Regions from separate parts of the Achromobacter sp. 1011811831 genome, predicted to be linked through region 2. Evidence: predicted binding sites of a transcription regulator. Region 2 holds the regulator's gene; the other holds the start of a gene.
The links. Region 2 encodes HrcA, which represses chaperone genes, less so after heat shock. Its sites were predicted from a motif close to TTAGCACTCNNNNNNNNNGAGTGCTAA; they were not measured.
Positions count from the first base shown of each region.

Region 1 (9,192 bases), on a different contig from region 2:
GCAGGGAAGGTGTTGGTCGAGAAGCGCTGGTGCACCAGCGCCAGGGCCGAGACCGTGCGCGGGTCGGCCAGGTCGCGGTAGTAGCGGCCGACCTGGTCGGCCAGCAGCAGGCCCTTGTAGACCACGGTGCGCACCGAAGCCGAGGGCACGAAGTATTCCTTGCCGTGGGCCAGGCGCATGTTCTGGATGGCGTGGCTGGCGGTCTTGCGGATCACGTACAGCTTGCGTTCCAGCGCGTCGGGCACCATGACGTCGGCGCCACGGCCGATGAAGAGCTGGCGGATGACGGGTTCGCAGTCACGCACGGCGGGGGACATGGGCATGTCCACGTCCACCGGCACGTTGCGCCAGCCCAGCACGACCTGGCCTTCGGCCCGGACCGAGCGTTCCAGCTCCTGCTCACAGGCCAGGCGCGAGGCGGTTTCCTTGGGCAGGAAGACCATGGCCACGCCGTATTCGCCGGGCGGCGGCAGCACGATGCCTTGCTGGCTGAATTCGTCGCGGTACAGGGTGTCGGGAATCTGGATCAGGATGCCGGCGCCGTCGCCCATCAGCTTGTCGGCGCCTACGGCGCCGCGATGGTCCAGGTTCTCCAGGATCTTCAGGCCCTGCTGAATGATGGCGTGGCTTTTCTTGCCCTTGATGTGCGCCACGAAGCCGACACCACAGGCGTCATGCTCGTTCTGCGGGTGATACAGGCCCTGGGGGGCGGGCAGGCCGATGCGGCTGGCATCGATGGGGGTCGCCGTGGGGGTGCGACAGGAATCGTTCAAGGTGTCTTTGGGCATGGCGCGCTCCGCAGTGGGCCTGCTTCGTAATGTTGCAGTGCAGGAGAAGGACAATACCCCTGGCGGTGGTAGGGTGCAATAAAAATATTGGGGGTGCGTCCCTAAATTAATTTAATTGTTTCATCGTATTAAATATATAGGGACATATTTAAACCCGCATGAATAAAGGCTTTGCGGGGAGGAGTGAAAAAGGCGGATATCGACTTTGCACTGCAAGTGTGCAAATATCAGAAATACGTCCCCATTAAAAAGGACGTTCTCGGCATCGGTTCCCGTGGAATCCGTGGCAATAATCCATCAGATCGAGCAGGCTTCTTCGTTGAGGGGCGGCCACGGCGGCCTGCCGCCGGCCCGCGATCCGAGGGGCCGGATGTGGAGTGGGCGCCGAAAAGCAAACGCGCCGCGCGGCATGGCCGGCGGCGCGTCAATAATGGGGATGGATTAGTGTGAGGATCCGGAAACCGGCGTCACAGGCGTGGGCGTCGCTTCGGAAGCGTCCCCTGCTGTCGCGGGCGTGGCCGGTTTCTTGCGCGGACGTCCGCGCTGTCCTGGCGCGACCCGGCGGCTGGCGGTGTGGGCCAGGCTGGCGATGAAGCTGGGGCCGCCCAGCGCCCACTGGCCGGATACCGCCTGATCGATGCGCTGGGATTCCTCGCGCGACAGGCCGTCCTGCAGGCGCTTGCGGTAGTTGGCCTGGCGGTCGAACGGCGTATTGCCGCAGGCCCAGTAATCGGCGTGGTCCGACTGCCATTGCGCGGGCGGCGCGCTGGTGTTGCCGGTATGGCTGCTGGCCGAGGACCAGGGCCAGGAATCGGGATCCTGCGACGCGCCGCTGCGCACCGGATAGGTTTCCAGCCAGACCTGCGAGGGCAGGACCCAGGCGCCGGGCTCGAGCAGCGCGGAGCGGTAGCGGCCCGCGAAGACGCGGCCGCCGCGCAAGCGCGCCGCGAGGTTGCGGCCCAGCGTCTGCATCAGGCGCGGCAGGCCTTCCTCGTCGGCGGGCGTGGCCAGCAGCAGGATGCGGTCGTTGGCGAGCAGCCAGGCGTGCACCGACACCCGGTGGCGTTGGGCGGACTCGCCCAGCCAGGTGGCCAGTTGATTGAGGATATCGGCCGGCGCGGGTTGCGACGGCGCCGCCAGGGGCTGGATGAAATTGGCTTGCACCAATTGGGGCAGCCCGGGGGCGTACAGGCGGGGCAGACGTGCCATAGTGTCAGCGCTTGCGCATCCGGAAGAACGGGATGTCTTCTCTCACGTATATAAATAGTGCCACGGTGGCCGCCGGTCAAGCCCCCTGATCACAAACTGGGCACGGAAGCCGGATTTTTTTTCAATGGCTCGTACCCAGCCGCGTCGCCCGTTCCGGGCGGCAAGCCCGCGTGGACGGGCGCTGCATGGGGACAAACCAGATGCCGGTCGTCCGTGAGGCGCAGGTTAACATTTGGCGACGGAACGTCGTACCGTGGATATACCCTAATCCCAAAGGATGTCCACGCCGCGATCCGGCCCGTCCGCCACCCTTCCCCGGCCCGCAAGTCAGGGCGCATCTTTCAACCCGCATCCGGAGGACTCCCGCATGGCCGCGGCCTTGGAACTCATTTCCCAGCATCGCTGCTTCGGCGGCTCGCAGCGCTATTACCGCCACGACTCGGCGGAAATCGGCCTGCCGATGCGTTTTTCCGTCTTCGTGCCGCCGCAGGCCGAACAAGGCCCGGTGCCGGTGTTGTTCTACCTGGCCGGGCTGACCTGCACCGAGGAAACCTTCATGATCAAGGCTGGCGCGCAGCGCGTCGCCGCCGAACTGGGCGTGATGCTGGTGGCGCCGGACACCAGTCCGCGCGGCGCCAACGTGCCGGGCGAGGACGAGAGCTGGGACCTGGGCACCGGCGCGGGCTTCTATCTGGACGCCACCGCGCCCGCCTGGAGCCGCCACTACCGCATGGACAGCTACGTCACCCGCGAGCTGCACGCCATCGCCACGGGCGGCGAGCTGCCCGGCGACGCCGCGCGCGCCGGCATCTTCGGTCATTCCATGGGCGGCCATGGCGCGCTGGTGCTGGCCCTGCGCAACCCGGGCAAGTACCGCTCGGTCTCGGCTTTCGCGCCGATCGCCGCGCCCAGCCGCTGCCCCTGGGGCAAGAAGGCGTTCGGCGCCTATCTGGGCGACGATGTCCAGGCCTGGGCCGCCTATGACGCGTCGGCGCTGATGGCGCGGCTGCGCCAGCCCTTCCCTGGCGGCATCCTGGTCGACCAGGGCCAGGCCGACCAGTTCCTGGCCGAACAGTTGTATCCCGAGGTGTTCGAGGCCGCTTGCGCCCAGGCCGGCCAGCCGCTGACGCTGCGCCGTCACGAGGGCTACGACCACGGCTATTACTTCATCTCGACCTTCATCGAGGATCACATCCGGTTTCACGTCGAGCAGCTTGGAAAACCGGCGGCCTGAAACCCCGCTTCTATACTGGTCGGCCTGCCGCCGCAGGCCGGCGCCGCGCCCGGCACGCGGCGTTCTTGCCCTGATGAGGAACGCCTGATTTGATCAACGGTTTCGCTCCCTTCGCCTGGATCCTGCTGGGCGCCGTCGTGGTCCTGTTGCCGGGCCTGTTCATGCTGCTGGGCCGGGGCGGCCCGAAAGATGAGCGCGGCCGCCGCCTCTTCCAGTTCCGGCCGGTACGACGCCTGTTCGGGCTGATGCTGGTGGCGCTGGGCTGCGTGTCGGGCCTGTTGGCGCTGTCGCTGGTGCAGTTCTTTCGCCTGACCACGGACGCGCCGGTCGCGCGCCTCGAGGTCCGCCAGCAGGGCGACGGCCAGTTCCAGGTGCGCGCCAGCGCGCCGGGCATCGGCGAGAAGCAATATGTACTGTATGGCGACCAGTGGCAGATCGACGCCCGCGTGGTGCGCTGGAAGCTGCCCGCCCTGATGGCGGGCGTGCCGCCGTTGTACCGGTTGGAACGGCTGTCCGGCCGCTATGGCGATGCCGCGCGCGAAGCCGCCGCCACGCGCTCGGTCCATTCGCTGGACGACTGGCCGGCGCCCGACCTCGGCTCGCTGAAGAAGAGCTTCCCGAACTGGTTTCCGTTCGTCGACGTGCAGTTCGGCAGCGGCGCCTACATGCCCCTGTTCGACGGGGCCCGCTACCAGGTCTTCCTGGATCCCCGGGGCGCGCTGTTCGCCCGCCCGGACGGACAGGCCACGGAGGAAGGGCTCAAGCGCCTGGGCTGGTGAGGCCGGGCCCGTCCCGGCCGTCGCCGGCGGGCGGGGCCTTCCGCGACGTGCGCCAGTGAAAATAAATGGGGCCACGTCATCAGGAGCGAAACTTTGACGCGCCGCAATAGTCGAATTAGCACTCCCATAACCAGAGTGCTAAGATCGAATCCATGTCGCTTTCCCTGAGCTTTCCGGAGACCTCCGCCATGAAGCAACCCAGTACCTCGTTGGCCGCTTCCGGCAACGCCCTGGCGTTGGCCATCGCCAATCCGGGCGCGCTGGGCACGATCGACGCGTACATTTCGGCCGTGAACCGCCTGCCGGTGCTGTCGGCCGAGCGCGAAACCGAGCTGGGCCGCCGCCTGCGCGACCAGGAAGACTTGTCCGCCGCCCGTGAGCTGGTGCTGTCGCACCTGCGTCTGGTGGTATCCGTGGCGCGCCAGTATCTCGGCTACGGCCTGCCGCATGCCGACCTGATCCAGGAAGGCAACGTCGGCCTGATGAAGGCCGTCAAGCGCTTCGACCCCGAGCGCGGCGTGCGCCTGGTGTCCTTCGCCGTGCACTGGATCAAGGCCGAGATCCACGAATACATCATCCGCAACTGGCGCCTGGTCAAGGTTGCCACCACCAAGGCGCAGCGCAAGCTGTTCTTCAACCTGCGCAGCATGCGCCCGGACGGCCAGACGCTGGATCCGGAACAGGTCGACCACATCGCGCAGGAACTGAACGTCCGCCGCGAAGACGTCAGCGAAATGGAAGTGCGCATGTCCGGCCGCGACATGTCGCTCGAGAACCAGGACGATGACGATGACAGCTACGCGCCCATCGCCTATCTGTCCGACGAAGGCCGCCAGGAGCCGACCCGCGTGCTGGAACGCGCCGCGCGCGACCACCTGCAGAGCGCCGGTCTGAATGGCGCGCTCGAGGCGCTGGATCCGCGCTCGCGCCGCATTGTCGAGGCGCGCTGGCTGCAGGACGACGGCGGCGCCACGCTGCATGAGCTGGCGCAGGAGTTCGGCGTGTCGGCTGAGCGTATCCGCCAGATCGAGGCCGCCGCGCTGAAGAAGATGCGGGGCACGCTGGCTGCCTGACGCCGCAATGCCAGACAAGCCCGGGGCCGCGCAAGCGGCCCTTTGCTTTTGCGGCAAGCCGATAGCGATTCGTCGCGGGCCTGCGTCCAGGATCTATGGTCATCGTTGCATCAATAAATTGATACAACTTCGCTAAGGAATTTCACCAGATTGCAGAAACTTAATCGGGTGGGCCGCGCCTAACTTCATGTAGACCGCGAACTCCGGTTAGCAGTCTTGTCATCCGTCTCGGCTTCTCCTCTTTCCCCTCCCCTATGAGACGGATGCTTGCGGGGCACCTGTATATACCGGTGCCCCGATTTTTTTTGCGCGCGCGATTCGCAGCCGCGCATGGATCGCACCCGGCTGGTGCGTCATGGGCGGCGGTCGGCGTCCTTCAGGCGACCCGCGCAACCTCGGCGGCATTCACGGTTTGCGGTTCCTGCACCCGCCGCACGCCGGTCGCCAGCGAGCCATCCTTGTACAGCTTGATCCATCGATAGCCCGGCGCCTTGCCGTCGACCACGTGCCGGCCGTCGCGCACGCTGAACTGGAAGCAGGTCGATGGCGTGGCCAGGATGCGCAGATTGTGCCGGCGGCGGTCGAACTCGTGATGCACATGGCCCCACAGCAGCACGCGCGCCTGCGGCCAGCGCGCCAGCAGCTGGAACAGGCGTTGCGGGTTGTCGATCATCATGGTGTCGTGCCAGTGCGTGATCGGCATGGCGTTGTGATGCGTGGCGACCAGCGCGGGTCGTTCCGGCGCCTCGGCCAGCGCGCTTTCCAGCAGGTCGAGCTGGCTGTCGGGCAGGTGTCCGCCGTTGGAGCCGGGCACGGTGGTGTCCAGGCAGATGACGCGCCACGCGCCCACATCGGTCACCGGCTCGCTCCAGGCGGGCAGCGCGCGGCGCAGCGTGTCGGGCGCGTCGTGGTTGCCGGGCAGGCAGCGGATGCGGGCGCCGGCCAGCGCCGGGCTGGCCTGCAGCATGCCGGCCAGGCGCTGATAGGCCGCCATTTCGCCGTCCTGCGACAGGTCGCCCGTGGCCAGGACCAGGTCGGGACGCTTGTGGTCGGCCTCGATCTGGCCGAGCACCGCGCGCAGGCTGGCGTCGGTGTTCACGCCGAGCATGGAGGTCTCGGCCTCGCCGAACAGATGGCAGTCGGTAAGCTGGACAAGCAAGGCGGGCGCGCCGTCGCGCGGCGCTTGGGACTGAGTGCGGACCAAGGGCCGCTCCTGCGTAGTTGGCACGGCTCTACATTATCCAAAAACCGGCGCCCGCGCGCGCGATGGCGCTGCCTCCGGACCGCTCAATCGTGAGCAAGCGTGAATTGCCTGACGGAACAGCTCGGAAAAACCGCTATTCTTGTCAAACTTCGCACACGCCTCACGATCTGGACGCGGCTTTACATGGATGTCGGTTTTCTCGTATTCGGCCTGGCGGGCCTGCTCACGCTGGTCTGCTTCATGCCGCCGCTGGCCGGTCGCCTCAAGCTGCCCTATTCGGTGCTGCTGGCCATCGTCGGCTGTCTGCTGGGCATCATCATCCACCTGCATGGCTGGGCGCCCAGCTGGATCGGCGATTTCCTGGACTCCCTGGAACGCTTCGAGATCTCGTCCGAGACCTTCCTGATGGTGTTCCTGCCGGTGCTGCTGTTCGAGACCGCGCTGTCCATGAACGTGCGCCGGCTGATGGACGACATCGGCCCCATTCTCATGATGGCCATCGTGGCCGTGGTGGTGTGCACGCTGGTGGTGGGTGTCACGCTCGATGCCATCTCGTCCTACGGGCTGGTGGTCTGCCTGTTGCTGGGCGCCATCGTCGCCACCACCGATCCGGTGGCCGTGGTGGGCATCTTCCGCGAAGTGGGCGCGCCCAAGCGCCTGACCACGCTGGTCGAAGGCGAGAGCCTGTTCAACGACGCCGCGTCCATCGCCTTGTACTCCGTGCTGCTGGCGGTGCTGGGCGGCCATGGCGAACTCAGCGCCAGCGGCGTATTCAATGATTTCGTGGTGCACTTCATCGGCGGCGGCGTGGCCGGCTTCGCCATGGGGCGGCTGGCCTGTTTCCTGTTCGCCTGGCTGCGCGGCTTCCCCACCGCCGAGATCACGCTGACGCTGACGCTGGCCTACCTGTCCTTCTTCATCTCCGAGCACTACCTGAACGTGTCCGGTGTTGTGGCCACGGTGATCGCCGGGCTGGTGGTGGGGTCCACCGGCCGCACCCGCATGTCGCCGACCACCTTCGAATACCTGTCCAGCGCCTGGGAACAGTTTGGCTTCTGGGCCAATTCGCTGATCTTCCTGTTCGCGGCCATGCTGATTCCCAAGCTGATGGCCGCGGCCGACTGGCAGGAACTGGTGTTGGTGGCGGTGCTGTTCGTGGCCACGCTGGCGGCGCGCGCCATCGTGGTGTTCGGCCTGCTGCCGCTATTGGGACTGACGCGGCTGGGCACCAAGGTCAGCCGGCCCTACAAGGTCGTGATGCTGTGGGGCGGACTGCGCGGCGCCGTGTCGCTGGCGCTGGCGCTGGCCGTGACCGAGCAGACCGGCGTGCCCGAAGAGGCTCGCCAGTTCATCGCCGTGGCCACCACGGCCTTCGTGCTGATCACCCTGTTCGTCAATGGCATCAGCCTGCGCCCGCTGATCCGCATGCTGGGGCTGAACCAGCTGTCGCCCGTGGAGCGCACCATCCGCAACCAGGCGCTGGCCGTGGCGCTGGAAGACCTGCAGGGCAAGACCGACGATCTGGCCAAGACCGAGCACATCGGCAGCGAGGTGCGTGATCGCATCCGCGCCGTGTTCGACGCCAGCCTGGCCAGCGTGCACGACGGCCAGGTGGGCCAGATGAGCGACGAGCAGCGCGTGGCCGTCGGCCTGGCGATCGTGGCGCAGCGCGAAGAGGAAATGTTCTTCGACATCCTGAAGGCGCAGATCGTGGATTGGCGCATGGCCGAATCGCTGCTGGCGCGGGCCGAGCGGCTGGAGGACGCCATCCGCCTTGGCGGCGTGGAGGGCTTCGAGAAGGCCATCGCGGCCGATGTGCGCTATTCGACCGGCTTCCGGCTGGCCCTGCGCGTGCACTATCTGTTCGGTTTCCAGGGCTGGCTGGCGCATGAGCTGGGGCAGCGTTTCGCCAACCTGATGAGCAAGCGTTCCGTGGCACAGCGCCTGATCCTGTTCACCCGCGAGCAGATCACGCCGCTGCTGGGCGAAGAGGCCACGCTGCGCATCGTGTCGCTGCACCAGCGCAGGCTGGACCTGATCGAGAACGCCATGCAGGCGCTGAACCTGCAATATCCCCAGTATGCGCAATGGCTGCAGGAAAGCTACCTGGGCCGCGTGGCCCGCGAGCTCGAGCGCATCCGCTACCGCGACATGCTGGAGCAGTTCCTGATCAGCGGCGAGGTGTACGCCGATCTGATGTCGCAATTGCAGAGCCGCTGGTCGCACATCGACCAGCACCCGCCGCTGGACATCGAGCTGAGCGCGGCCGACCTGATCAAGCGCGTGCCCCTGTTCGAAGGCTTGTCGGCCGATTCGCTGCGCGCCATCAGCAAGCTGCTCAAGCCGAGGCTGGCGCTGCCGGACCAGCGCGTGCTGACCAAGGGCCGCCATGGCGAGGAAATGTGCTTCGTGGCGTCGGGCGCCGTGGCCGTGCACCTGCCGGACAACACCATGATCGAGCTGGGCAGCGGAGAGTTCTTCGGCGAACTCGGCCTGCTGGGCGAGCAGCAGATCGCGCCCGACGTGACCTCGCTGGGCTATTGCAAGCTGCTGATGCTGTCCTCGCGCGATTTCCATGCGCTGCTGGCGCGCGATGAACACCTGCGCGAGCGCATCCAGGTCGTGGCCAAGCAGCGCTTGCGCGCGATCGAGGTGTGGAAGCAGTTCTCGCAGGCCTCGCAGGTCGCGGCGGCGACGCCCGTGGCCGCGCCTGCGCCGGCGCCCAGCGCGGCGGCCGCCGCCGAAGCCGCCGAGGCGGCGGGCGAGGAGCGGCGCGAGGAAGAGGCGGCGAAAGCCGCGCCGAAGGATGAGGCAAAGGACGTGACAACCAGGGATGCGCACGCGCTCGGAAGCGAGGCTGTCGTGGTCCGGCAGGTCGATGGCGCGCAAGACGCGCGGCAGGCCA
Region 1 is NZ_JCBANG010000013.1:55,595-64,786, reverse strand. It holds gene AC6LJ9_RS07640 (glutamate synthase-related protein) at 1-788, opposite strand, end outside; gene AC6LJ9_RS07635 (hypothetical protein) at 1,230-1,997, opposite strand; gene fghA (S-formylglutathione hydrolase) at 2,365-3,231, shown strand; gene AC6LJ9_RS07625 (hypothetical protein) at 3,321-4,010, shown strand; gene rpoH (RNA polymerase sigma factor RpoH) at 4,163-5,083, shown strand; gene AC6LJ9_RS07615 (phosphodiesterase) at 5,460-6,287, opposite strand; gene AC6LJ9_RS07610 (cation:proton antiporter) at 6,471-9,192, shown strand, end outside.
Region 1: the regulator HrcA is predicted to act here: its motif matches at 4,126-4,152, upstream of rpoH (RNA polymerase sigma factor RpoH).

Region 2 (9,192 bases):
CGCACTTCCACCCAGGCGTCGCCGTTGTCGGCCTTGACGATCGCATAGGGCATCAGGTTGATGTCCTTCTGCACCGCCTTTTCGTCGAACTTGCGGCCGATCAGGCGCTTGACCGCGTACAGCGTGTTCTTGGGGTTGGTCACCGCCTGGCGCTTGGCCGGGGCGCCGACCAGGGTTTCGCCGTCGTCCATGTAGGCGACGATGGAAGGCGTGGTGCGGGCGCCTTCGGCGTTTTCGATGATCTTGACCTGCCCACCGTCCATGACAGCCACGCAGCTGTTGGTCGTGCCCAGGTCGATGCCGATGATTTTGCTCATGGTGGGTTTACCTTGAATGTATATCTATGAAAATAGAGAAAATTTACTGTCCCCGCATAACTGGGGCCGCCGGCAGGGTTTTTCAAGACGTCCCGGCGGAATTTTCCGGAGGCGGCTCACGCAGCCGGCGGATCGCCGCCGTGAACTGGGGCACGCCCGGCCAGCCGGTGATGCGTCCCAGCCGCTTGCCCGCCCGGTACAGCACGAAGGTGGGCACGCCATGCAGCGAAAAACGCCGGCCCAGCGGCTCGTCCGCGTAGACGTCGGCCTCGAACCAGCTCAGATCCAATTCCAGCAGCGCGTCCCGGTGCAACAGGGCGGTCTGCTTGAAGATATTGCAGTTGTAGCAGTCCTGCCCCCACAGGAACACGCAGCGCAGATCGTCGCCCGGCGCCTGGACCACGGCCGCGTCGAATCCGGCGGAATCGACGTGGCGCATGCCGAAGGCCTCGAAGAAGCTGGCCGGGTCGAAATGGGTCGCGCTCATGGCTGGGGGGCCGTCCGGTTTCAGCCCTGGCCGGCGGACACCACCACCAGCGCGGGCCGCAACGTGCGGTCGGCGATGGCGTAGCCCTTCTGCAGCAGCTGCAGCACGGTGTTGGCGGGCTGATCGGCCGGCACCGACGAAATCGCCTGGTGCAGGTGCGGATCGAACTTGTCGCCCTGGGCCGGCGCGATTTCCTTGAGCAGGTTGCGCTCGAAGGCGGCGGCCAGCTGCTTCAGGGTCACCTCCACGCCTTCGCGCAGGGTGTCCACGGTCTGCTCGGGCTGGGCCAGCGCGGCTTCCAGGCTGTCCTTGACCGGGACCAGGCTCTCGGCGAACGACTCGATGCCGAACTTGCGGGCCTTGGACACGTCTTCCTGGGCGCGGCGGCGCACGTTCTCGGCTTCCGCGCGCACGCGCAGCAGCTGGTCATGCTGTTCATTGACGGTGGCCTGGGCGGCGTCCAGCTGGGCGCGCAGCTCGTTCAGCTCGGCCAGCAGGTCGTCCTGGGCGGCGGGGGCCGCGTCGGCGGCGGCGCCGTGCTCGGGCGTCTGGTCTGCGGGCTCGTGGGGTGCCGTCATGGGGAATCCTCCAAAAAGAATGGCTTTCGCAGACATGAATGGGGGCCAATACCCCTATTTCAAGCCCGGGATAGCGAAATATTCCCCGGCGGCGGAACCTTTGCGGAAAATTGGGGTCGCCTTACTTTTTCCTGTGCGGCTGGGCAGGCGCGGCCGGGTCGCTGGCGGGAAAGCTGTCCTTCAGCGCCCGGTCGACCCGGGCCTCGTCCGTTTCCGGCTCGGGATGGACGGCGATGGGGTCGCTGGCGGGAAAGGTCTCGGCCAGCGCCTCGTCCAGCTCATGCTCGACCTGATCCTCGTCCACCGGGGTAGCTACCGTCCCCTTTTTCACGGTCTTGCCAGTCTTGGGATCATGATGCATGAGCCTGCTCCTTCAAGTCGGTGAGGACGCGCCCCACCCTTGCAGATGCCTGGCCGTCAAGCCTGCCAGGCCGGCGATCCAGGCAGGATCGTCGTTCAGGGCGGGAATGTAGCGGAACTGCTTGCCGCCGGCGCCGAGGAAGGCATGGCGGCACTCCTGGCTGATTTCCTCCAGGGTTTCCAGACAGTCTGCCACAAAACCGGGGCACACCACGTCCACGTCCGTCACGCCGGCGGCGGCCAGCATCTTGAGCGTGGGCTCGGTATAGGGCTCCAGCCAGCGGGCCGCGCCGAAGCGGCTCTGGAAGGTGACTTCGATCTGCTCGCGCGGCAGCGACAGGCGCTGCGACACGAGCCGCGCCGTTTCCATGCAGTCGCGGTAGTAGGGATCGCCCAGCTCGATCGAGTAGCGCGGCAGGCCGTGGAAGCTCATCACCAGCTTCTGCGGACGGCCATGCTCGCGCCAAAAGGCTTCGATGCTGCCGGCCAGCGCGTCCAGATAGAACGCATCTTCATGGAAGCGCTTGATGAAGCGCAGCTCGGGCTGGTCACGCAGGCGGCCGGCGTGGCGGGTCACGGCGTCCACCACCGTGGCGGTGGTGCTGGCGGCGTACTGCGGATAGAGCGGCACGGTCAGGATGCGCTCGCAGCCCTGCGCGCGCAGCCGGCTGATCGCGTCCGGGATCGACGGATTGCCGTAGCGCATGCCCAGCTCCACCGTCGCTTCCACGCCCGCCTCGCGCAACGCCGCGGCCACGCCCTCGGCCTGGCGGCGGCTGTAGACCATCAGCGGCGAGCCCTCCTGCAGCCAGATGCCGGCGTAACGCGGCGCCAGCTTCTTCGGACGCATGGTCAGCACCAGGCCGTGCAGTATCGGCTTCCACAGATAGCGTGGGATTTCGATCACGCGCGGGTCGGACAGGAATTCGCCCAGGTACTTGCGGATGTCCCGGGCCGTGGGCGTGTCCGGGGTGCCCAGGTTCACCAGCAGCACGCCGACCTTGCCTGGCGCGCGCGGCGGCGGATCCTCGTTGAAGGGATCGTCCTGCTCCGGCTCGGGCAGGTAGCGTTCAGGCCACAGGTACTTGAACAGGCGAAGAAACACAAAAACTCCCCTTCCTCCGCGAGGAGGATGCAGCTTTGACTGGGAACTACTGGTTGTGGCTGAGCGCGTTGGACAGGAGGCGCGCCGTGATGTCCACGATGGGAATGACGCGCTCGTAGGCCATGCGGGTCGGGCCGATCACGCCCAGGGTGCCGACCACCTTGCCGTCGACCCCGTAGGGCGCGGTGATGACGGACACCTCTTCCATCGGCACCAGCTGGGAATCGCCACCGATGTAGATCTGCACGCCCTGCGCGCGGCTGGACACGTCCAGCAGCTGCAGCAGGTCGGTCTTTTTCTCGAACAGCGCGAACATCTTGCGCAGCCGGTCCATGTCGGAGGCGATGTCGGTCACGTCCAGCAGCTTGCGTTCGCCGGAGATCACCACGGCGTCGCCGTCCTCGGCCGCCTCGGCGCTGGCCTCGACCGCGGCCTGCATAAGGCGCGAGATGTCCTCGCGCAGCTGGGCGAGTTCGGTGGACAGCGTGCGGCGCACGGCGTCGAAGGACTTGCCGGCGAAATGGACGTTGAAGAAATTGCCGGCCTCCAGCAGCTCGGACTCGGCGTAGTCGCGCTGCACGAACAGGATGCGGTTCTGCACGTCGCCGTCCGGCGTGACGATGATGAGCAGCACGCGCTTGTCGGACAGGCGGATGAATTCGATCTGGCGGAACACTTGGGCGCGCTTGGGCGTGAGCACCACGCCGGCGAACTGGGTCAGGTTGGACAGCAGCGCGGCGGCGGCGTTGACGGCCCGGGTGGGCTCGGCCGCCGACAGCATCTCGCCCATGTTGCGGGGCTCGAGCTGGTACGACTGCACCGCCAGCAGGGAATCGACGAACATGCGATAGCCGCGCGGCGTCGGCACGCGCCCAGCCGAGGTGTGGGGGCTGTGGATCAGGCCCAGCTCTTCGAGGTCCGCCATGACGTTGCGGATCGTGGCCGGGGAAAGATCGAAGACTTTGGATAGCGTCCGCGAACCCACGGGCTGTCCATCGGCGATATAGCGTTCGATCAACGCCTTCAGTAACGCGCGTGCACGGTCGTCCATGGCGGGTATTTTAGGGAATCTTTTCCAATTGAGGCGATTTTTGTCCCGCAAGCGTATATGCGGCCCCATATAATCGGCAAACTGGCCCATTCCGGGCAAGTGTCGCGTTTTCCAGCGTCGCCTTTTCTGATCCGCTCGCAGCCATGCACTTTCCCACCGTCGCCCTGATCGGCAGATACCAGGACACCGGCCTGGACGCACCGTTGCGGGCGCTCGCGCTCGCCCTCAGGCAGGCCGGTCGGCAGGTGCTGGTCGACGCCGACACGGCGCGCAACACCGGGCTCACAGAATTCCCCGCCGCCTCGCTCGAAGAGATCGGCCAGAACGCCTCGCTGGCGGTGGTCATGGGCGGCGACGGCACCGTGCTGGGCGCGGCGCGCCACCTGGCGCCTTTCGGCGTGCCGCTGGTCGGCATCAACCACGGACGCCTGGGCTTCATCACCGATATCCCGCTGCAGGACTCGCAGGCCGCGCTGGCGCGCGTGCTGGAAGGCAGCTTCCAGATCGAGGAACGCATGCTGCTCGAGGGCAGCGCCTGGCGCGGCGAACAGCAGCTGTATTCCGCCACCGCGCTGAACGACGTGGTGCTCAACCGCGCCGGCCGCGGCGGCATGATCGAAGTCCGCGTCGAACTCGACGGCGCCTTCATGTACACGCAGCGCGCCGACGGCCTGATCATCGCCACGCCCACCGGCTCGACCGCCTACGCGCTGTCGGCCAACGGCCCCATTCTGCATCCGGGCATGAACGCCATGGTGCTGGTCCCGGTGGCGCCGCAGACGCTGTCCAACCGTCCCATCGTCATTCCCGACAGCGGCGTGCTCAACATGACCCTGACCGCCATGGGGCGCGTGGGCGTGGGCGCCAGCGTGCACTTCGACATGCAGACCTGGTCCGACCTGCAGCCCGGCGACCGCATCGTGGTGCAGCGCTCGCGCCACAATGTCCGCTTCGTGCATCCCGAAGGCTACAGTTTCTTCTCCACCCTGCGCCGCAAGCTGCACTGGAACCTGATGCCGCAGGCCACCGACAACGTAGAGTAGTTAGCGCCCCCCCATGCTGCGCACCCTGCATATCCGCGACTTCGTCATCGTCGAACAGACCGAGATCCATTTTGGCCCGGGTTTCACCGTGTTTTCCGGCGAGACCGGAGCGGGCAAGTCCATCCTCGTCGACGCCCTGGCCCTGGCCCTGGGCGAGCGCGGCGACGCCAGCGTGCTGCGCGAGGGCGCGGCGCGCGCCGACATCTCCGCCGTCTTCGACACGCCCGCGGCGCTGCGCCCCTGGCTGGCCGAACGCGAATTCGACGCCGACGAAGAACTGGCCCTGCGCCGCGTGATCGACGCCCAGGGACGCAGCCGCGCCTACATCAACGGCACGCCCGCCACCGTCGCGCAACTGCGCGAGCTGGGCGACAGCCTGGTCGACATCCACGGCCAGCACGCCCACCAGAGCCTGATGCGCCCGGACGCGCAGCGCGACCTGCTGGACGCGCACGGCGGCCATGGCGAACTGCGCCAATCCGTGGGCCAGGCCTGGAAGCTCTGGCGCGCGCTGGCCCGCCAGCTCGAAGCCGCCGAGAAGGACGCCGCCGGCCTGGCCGCCGAACGCGAACGCCTGCAATGGCAGGTGGAAGAACTCGACCGCCTGGACCTGGGCCAGGACGAATGGGACGCGCTGCAGTCCGAACATACGCGGCTGTCGCACGCGCAGTCGCTGCTGGACGGCGCCGGCCAGATCCTGGAAGCGCTGGACGGCGACGGCGATTCGGCCCATCACCGGCTCAATGCGGCCGGCCAGCGGCTGCAGCACATGCTGCGCCACGATCCCGGCCTGCAGGGCGTGGTCGACGAGATCGAATCGGCCCGCATCGCCGTCAGCGAAGCCGTGTCCGACCTGAACAACTACGTCAGCCGTGTCGACCTGGATCCGCAGCGGCTGGCCGACGTCGAGGCCCGCCTGAGCGCGGTGTTCGAGACGGCGCGCAAGTTCCGCGTCGAGCCCGACGGGCTCTGCGGCCTGCGCGAAGACCTGCACACGCAGTTGTCGGCCCTGCAGGCCGCCGCCGACATCGACAGCCTGCGCGAGCAGACCCAGGCCGCCCAGTCGCGCTACGACGCCGCTGCCGCCAAGCTCGGCACGGCGCGGCGCAAGGTCGCCAAGGACCTCGGCAAGCTGGTCACCCAGGCCATGCAGACGCTGGCCATGCAGGGCGGCCGTTTCGAGCCGACGCTGTCCGCCGCGGCGCCGTCCGCGCACGGCAACGAACAGGTGGAATTCCTGGTGGCCGGCCATGCCGGCACCTCGCCGCGCCCCCTGGCCAAGGTGGCCTCGGGCGGCGAGCTGTCGCGCATCTCGCTGGCCCTGTCGGTCATCGCCAGCCGCGCGGCGCGCGTGCCCACGCTGATCTTCGACGAAGTCGACAGCGGCGTCGGCGGCGCGGTGGCGGAAGTGGTCGGCAAGCTGCTGCGCGAATTGGGCGAGCGGCATCAAGTGCTGTGCGTGACCCACCTGCCCCAGGTCGCCGCCTGCGCCAACAGCCAGTTCCTGGTCAGCAAGGCGGAATCGCGCGGCACCACCCGGTCCAGCATCGAGGCGCTGGACGACGCCGCCCGCGTCGAGGAAATCGCCCGCATGCTGGGCGGCATCAAGCTCACCGCCACCACCCGCGAACACGCGCGCGAAATGCTGGAAGGCGCCGTCCAGGCCACGCGCTGACCCGGACCTGCCGTCAAGCGCGCCTGGCGCTCGGCGCCTCGTGCTGACGATAAAAAAAGCCCCTTCCATTGGAAGGGGCTTTTGATTTCACCGATCCGCGACGAGCGCGGCGCGAATCGGGGGGAATCAGGCTTGCTGCGTCCGGGCGCGAAGCCCAAGCCCGGACACAGGGGGGGGTTCAGCGGCCTTTCAGGCAGCTGCCGCAGATGCCGTACAGCACCATGGCGTGGCTTTCCAGCGCGAAGCCGTTGTCCTTGGCGACCTTCTGCTGGCGCTTTTCGATGTCGGGATCCGAGAATTCCACGACCTTGCCGCAGTTGGTGCAGATCAGATGGTCGTGATGGTCGCCGTCGTTCAGCTCGAACACGGCCTTGCCGCTGTCGAACTGGCTGCGGGCCAGGATGCCGGCTTGCTCGAACTGGGTCAGCACGCGGTAGACGGTGGCCAGGCCGATCTCGACGTTCTCGCCGATCAGGGCGCGGTACACGTCTTCGGCGCTGAGGTGCCGTTGGTCGGATTTGCGAAAAATATCAAGAATCTTCAGGCGCGGGAACGTCGCCTTCAGCCCCATGTTTTTCAGTTCGCTTTGGTCGGTCATGGTGTAATCGCTCTCCGTCCGCGTTGGCATGGGCAAGGATCAGGGGAAAACCGCAAGCGGGCCGCCCGGAATTCATGCCGCCCCGCGGAACTATCCTTATGAAACCTTTATGATAACGGTTTTGTCTGCTTCCAAATAATAGGGGCGCGTAGTGTCCATGATTGCACGAATTCCCTCCCGTTCGCTGAAGACCGGCTTGGCCGTCGCCGCCCTGGCCTTCGCCCTCGCGGGCTGCTCGTCCGGCAAATGGGGTTTCCCGTACAAGGCGGGCGTCCAGCAGGGTAACTGGATCACCCAGGAACAGGTGGCCTTGCTGCAGCCCGGCATGTCCCGCGAGCAGGTGCGCTTCGCGCTGGGCAGCCCCACGCTGACCAGCGTGCTGCACGCCGACCGCTGGGACTACCCGTACTACTTCAAGCCCGGCTACGGCGACGCCCAGGAGCGCAAGTTCACGGTCTGGTTCGAGAACGACCGCCTGGTGCGCTGGGAAGGCGACAAGCAGCCCGAGCTGCAGCCCTACCAGATCAACACGCCCAGCGCCCAGGGTGACGAAAAGGCCGAGAAGCGTCTGAACGAAGACGAAGCCCGCCTGAAGGAAGAGCAGGACGCCAAGAAGCGCGACAGCGCGGCCCCCGTCGACCCCGCCACCCAATACCCCGGCCAGCCGGGCAACGCGCCCGAGCCGCTGCGCTGACACCAAGGAATTCCCACATGCGTATTGCAATCGCAGGCGCCAGCGGCCGCATGGGCCAGATGCTGATCGAAGCCGTGCTCGCCGCCGACGGCCTGGAACTGGCAGTGGCGCTGGACCGCAAGGACTCGGCCTCGCTGGGTCAGGACGCCGGCGCCCCGCTGGGCAAGCAGACCGGCGTCGCCATCACCGACAACCTGGACGCGCTATCCGGCGCCGACTGCCTGATCGACTTCACCCGCCCCGAGGGCACGCTGGAGCATCTGCAGGCCTGCGTGCGCCATGGCGTGAAGGCCGTCATCGGCACCACCGGCTTCGACGAGGCCGGCCGCGCCGCCATCGAGGTCGCCGCCCAGAAGACCGCCATCGTCTTCGCGCCCAACATGAGCGTGGGCGTGAACGCCACGCTCAAGCTGCTGGACATGGCCGCCCGCATCCTGAATTCGGGCTATGACGTCGAAGTGTTCGAAGCCCACCACCGCAACAAGGTCGACGCGCCCTCGGGCACCGCCCTGAAGATGGGCGAGACCATCGCCTCGGCCTGGGACGTGGCGCTGCCGGACGTCGCCACCTGGAGCCGCCACGGCGACACCGGTGTGCGCAAGCCCGGCACCATCGGCTTCTCGGTGCTGCGCGGCGGCGACATCGTGGGCGACCACACCGTGTCGTTCTGCGGCATCGGCGAACGCATCGAGATCACGCATCGTTCGTCCAGCCGCGTCACCTACGCGCAGGGCGCGCTGCGCGCCGCGCGCTTCCTCGAAGACAAGCACAACGGCCTGTACGACATGCAATCGGTGCTGGGTCTCTAAGCGGCCGTCCAGGCCGCCGCTGGCGGCGCGGCAGTGCCCGACCGGACAAGCCGGCGCATGAAAAAGGCTCCTTCGGGAGCCTTTTCCTTTTTGCAGGACCACCGCGCCGAATGCGCGGCTCAGACTCGTACCGGCTCGGGTTCCAGCGCCACGCCGTAGCGCGCGGCCACCGATTCCTGGATGGCACCGGCCAGCGCCATGATGTCGGCCGCGGTGGCCCCGCCCCGGTTCACCAGCACCAGCGCCTGACGGTCATGCACGCCGGCGGCGCCCAGACTGCGCCCCTTCCAGCCACACTGGTCGATCAACCAGCCGGCGGCCAGCTTGTAGCTGCCGTCGGGCTGCGCATAGGAAACCAGGCCGGGGAAACGCGCCAGCAGTTCATCGCGCCGCGTCGCGGACACGATGGGGTTCTTGAAGAAGCTGCCGGCGTTCCCGGTCACGGCCGGATCGGGCAGCTTGGCGCGGCGGATCT
Region 2 is NZ_JCBANG010000001.1:184,970-194,161, reverse strand. It holds gene dnaK (molecular chaperone DnaK) at 1-317, opposite strand, end outside; gene AC6LJ9_RS00770 (thioredoxin family protein) at 400-804, opposite strand; gene grpE (nucleotide exchange factor GrpE) at 825-1,382, opposite strand; gene AC6LJ9_RS00760 (hypothetical protein) at 1,504-1,743, opposite strand; gene hemH (ferrochelatase) at 1,756-2,847, opposite strand; gene hrcA (heat-inducible transcriptional repressor HrcA) at 2,894-3,898, opposite strand; gene AC6LJ9_RS00745 (NAD kinase) at 4,042-4,941, shown strand; gene recN (DNA repair protein RecN) at 4,955-6,616, shown strand; gene fur (ferric iron uptake transcriptional regulator) at 6,795-7,214, opposite strand; gene AC6LJ9_RS00730 (outer membrane protein assembly factor BamE) at 7,372-7,908, shown strand; gene dapB (4-hydroxy-tetrahydrodipicolinate reductase) at 7,926-8,717, shown strand; gene murB (UDP-N-acetylmuramate dehydrogenase) at 8,837-9,192, opposite strand, start outside.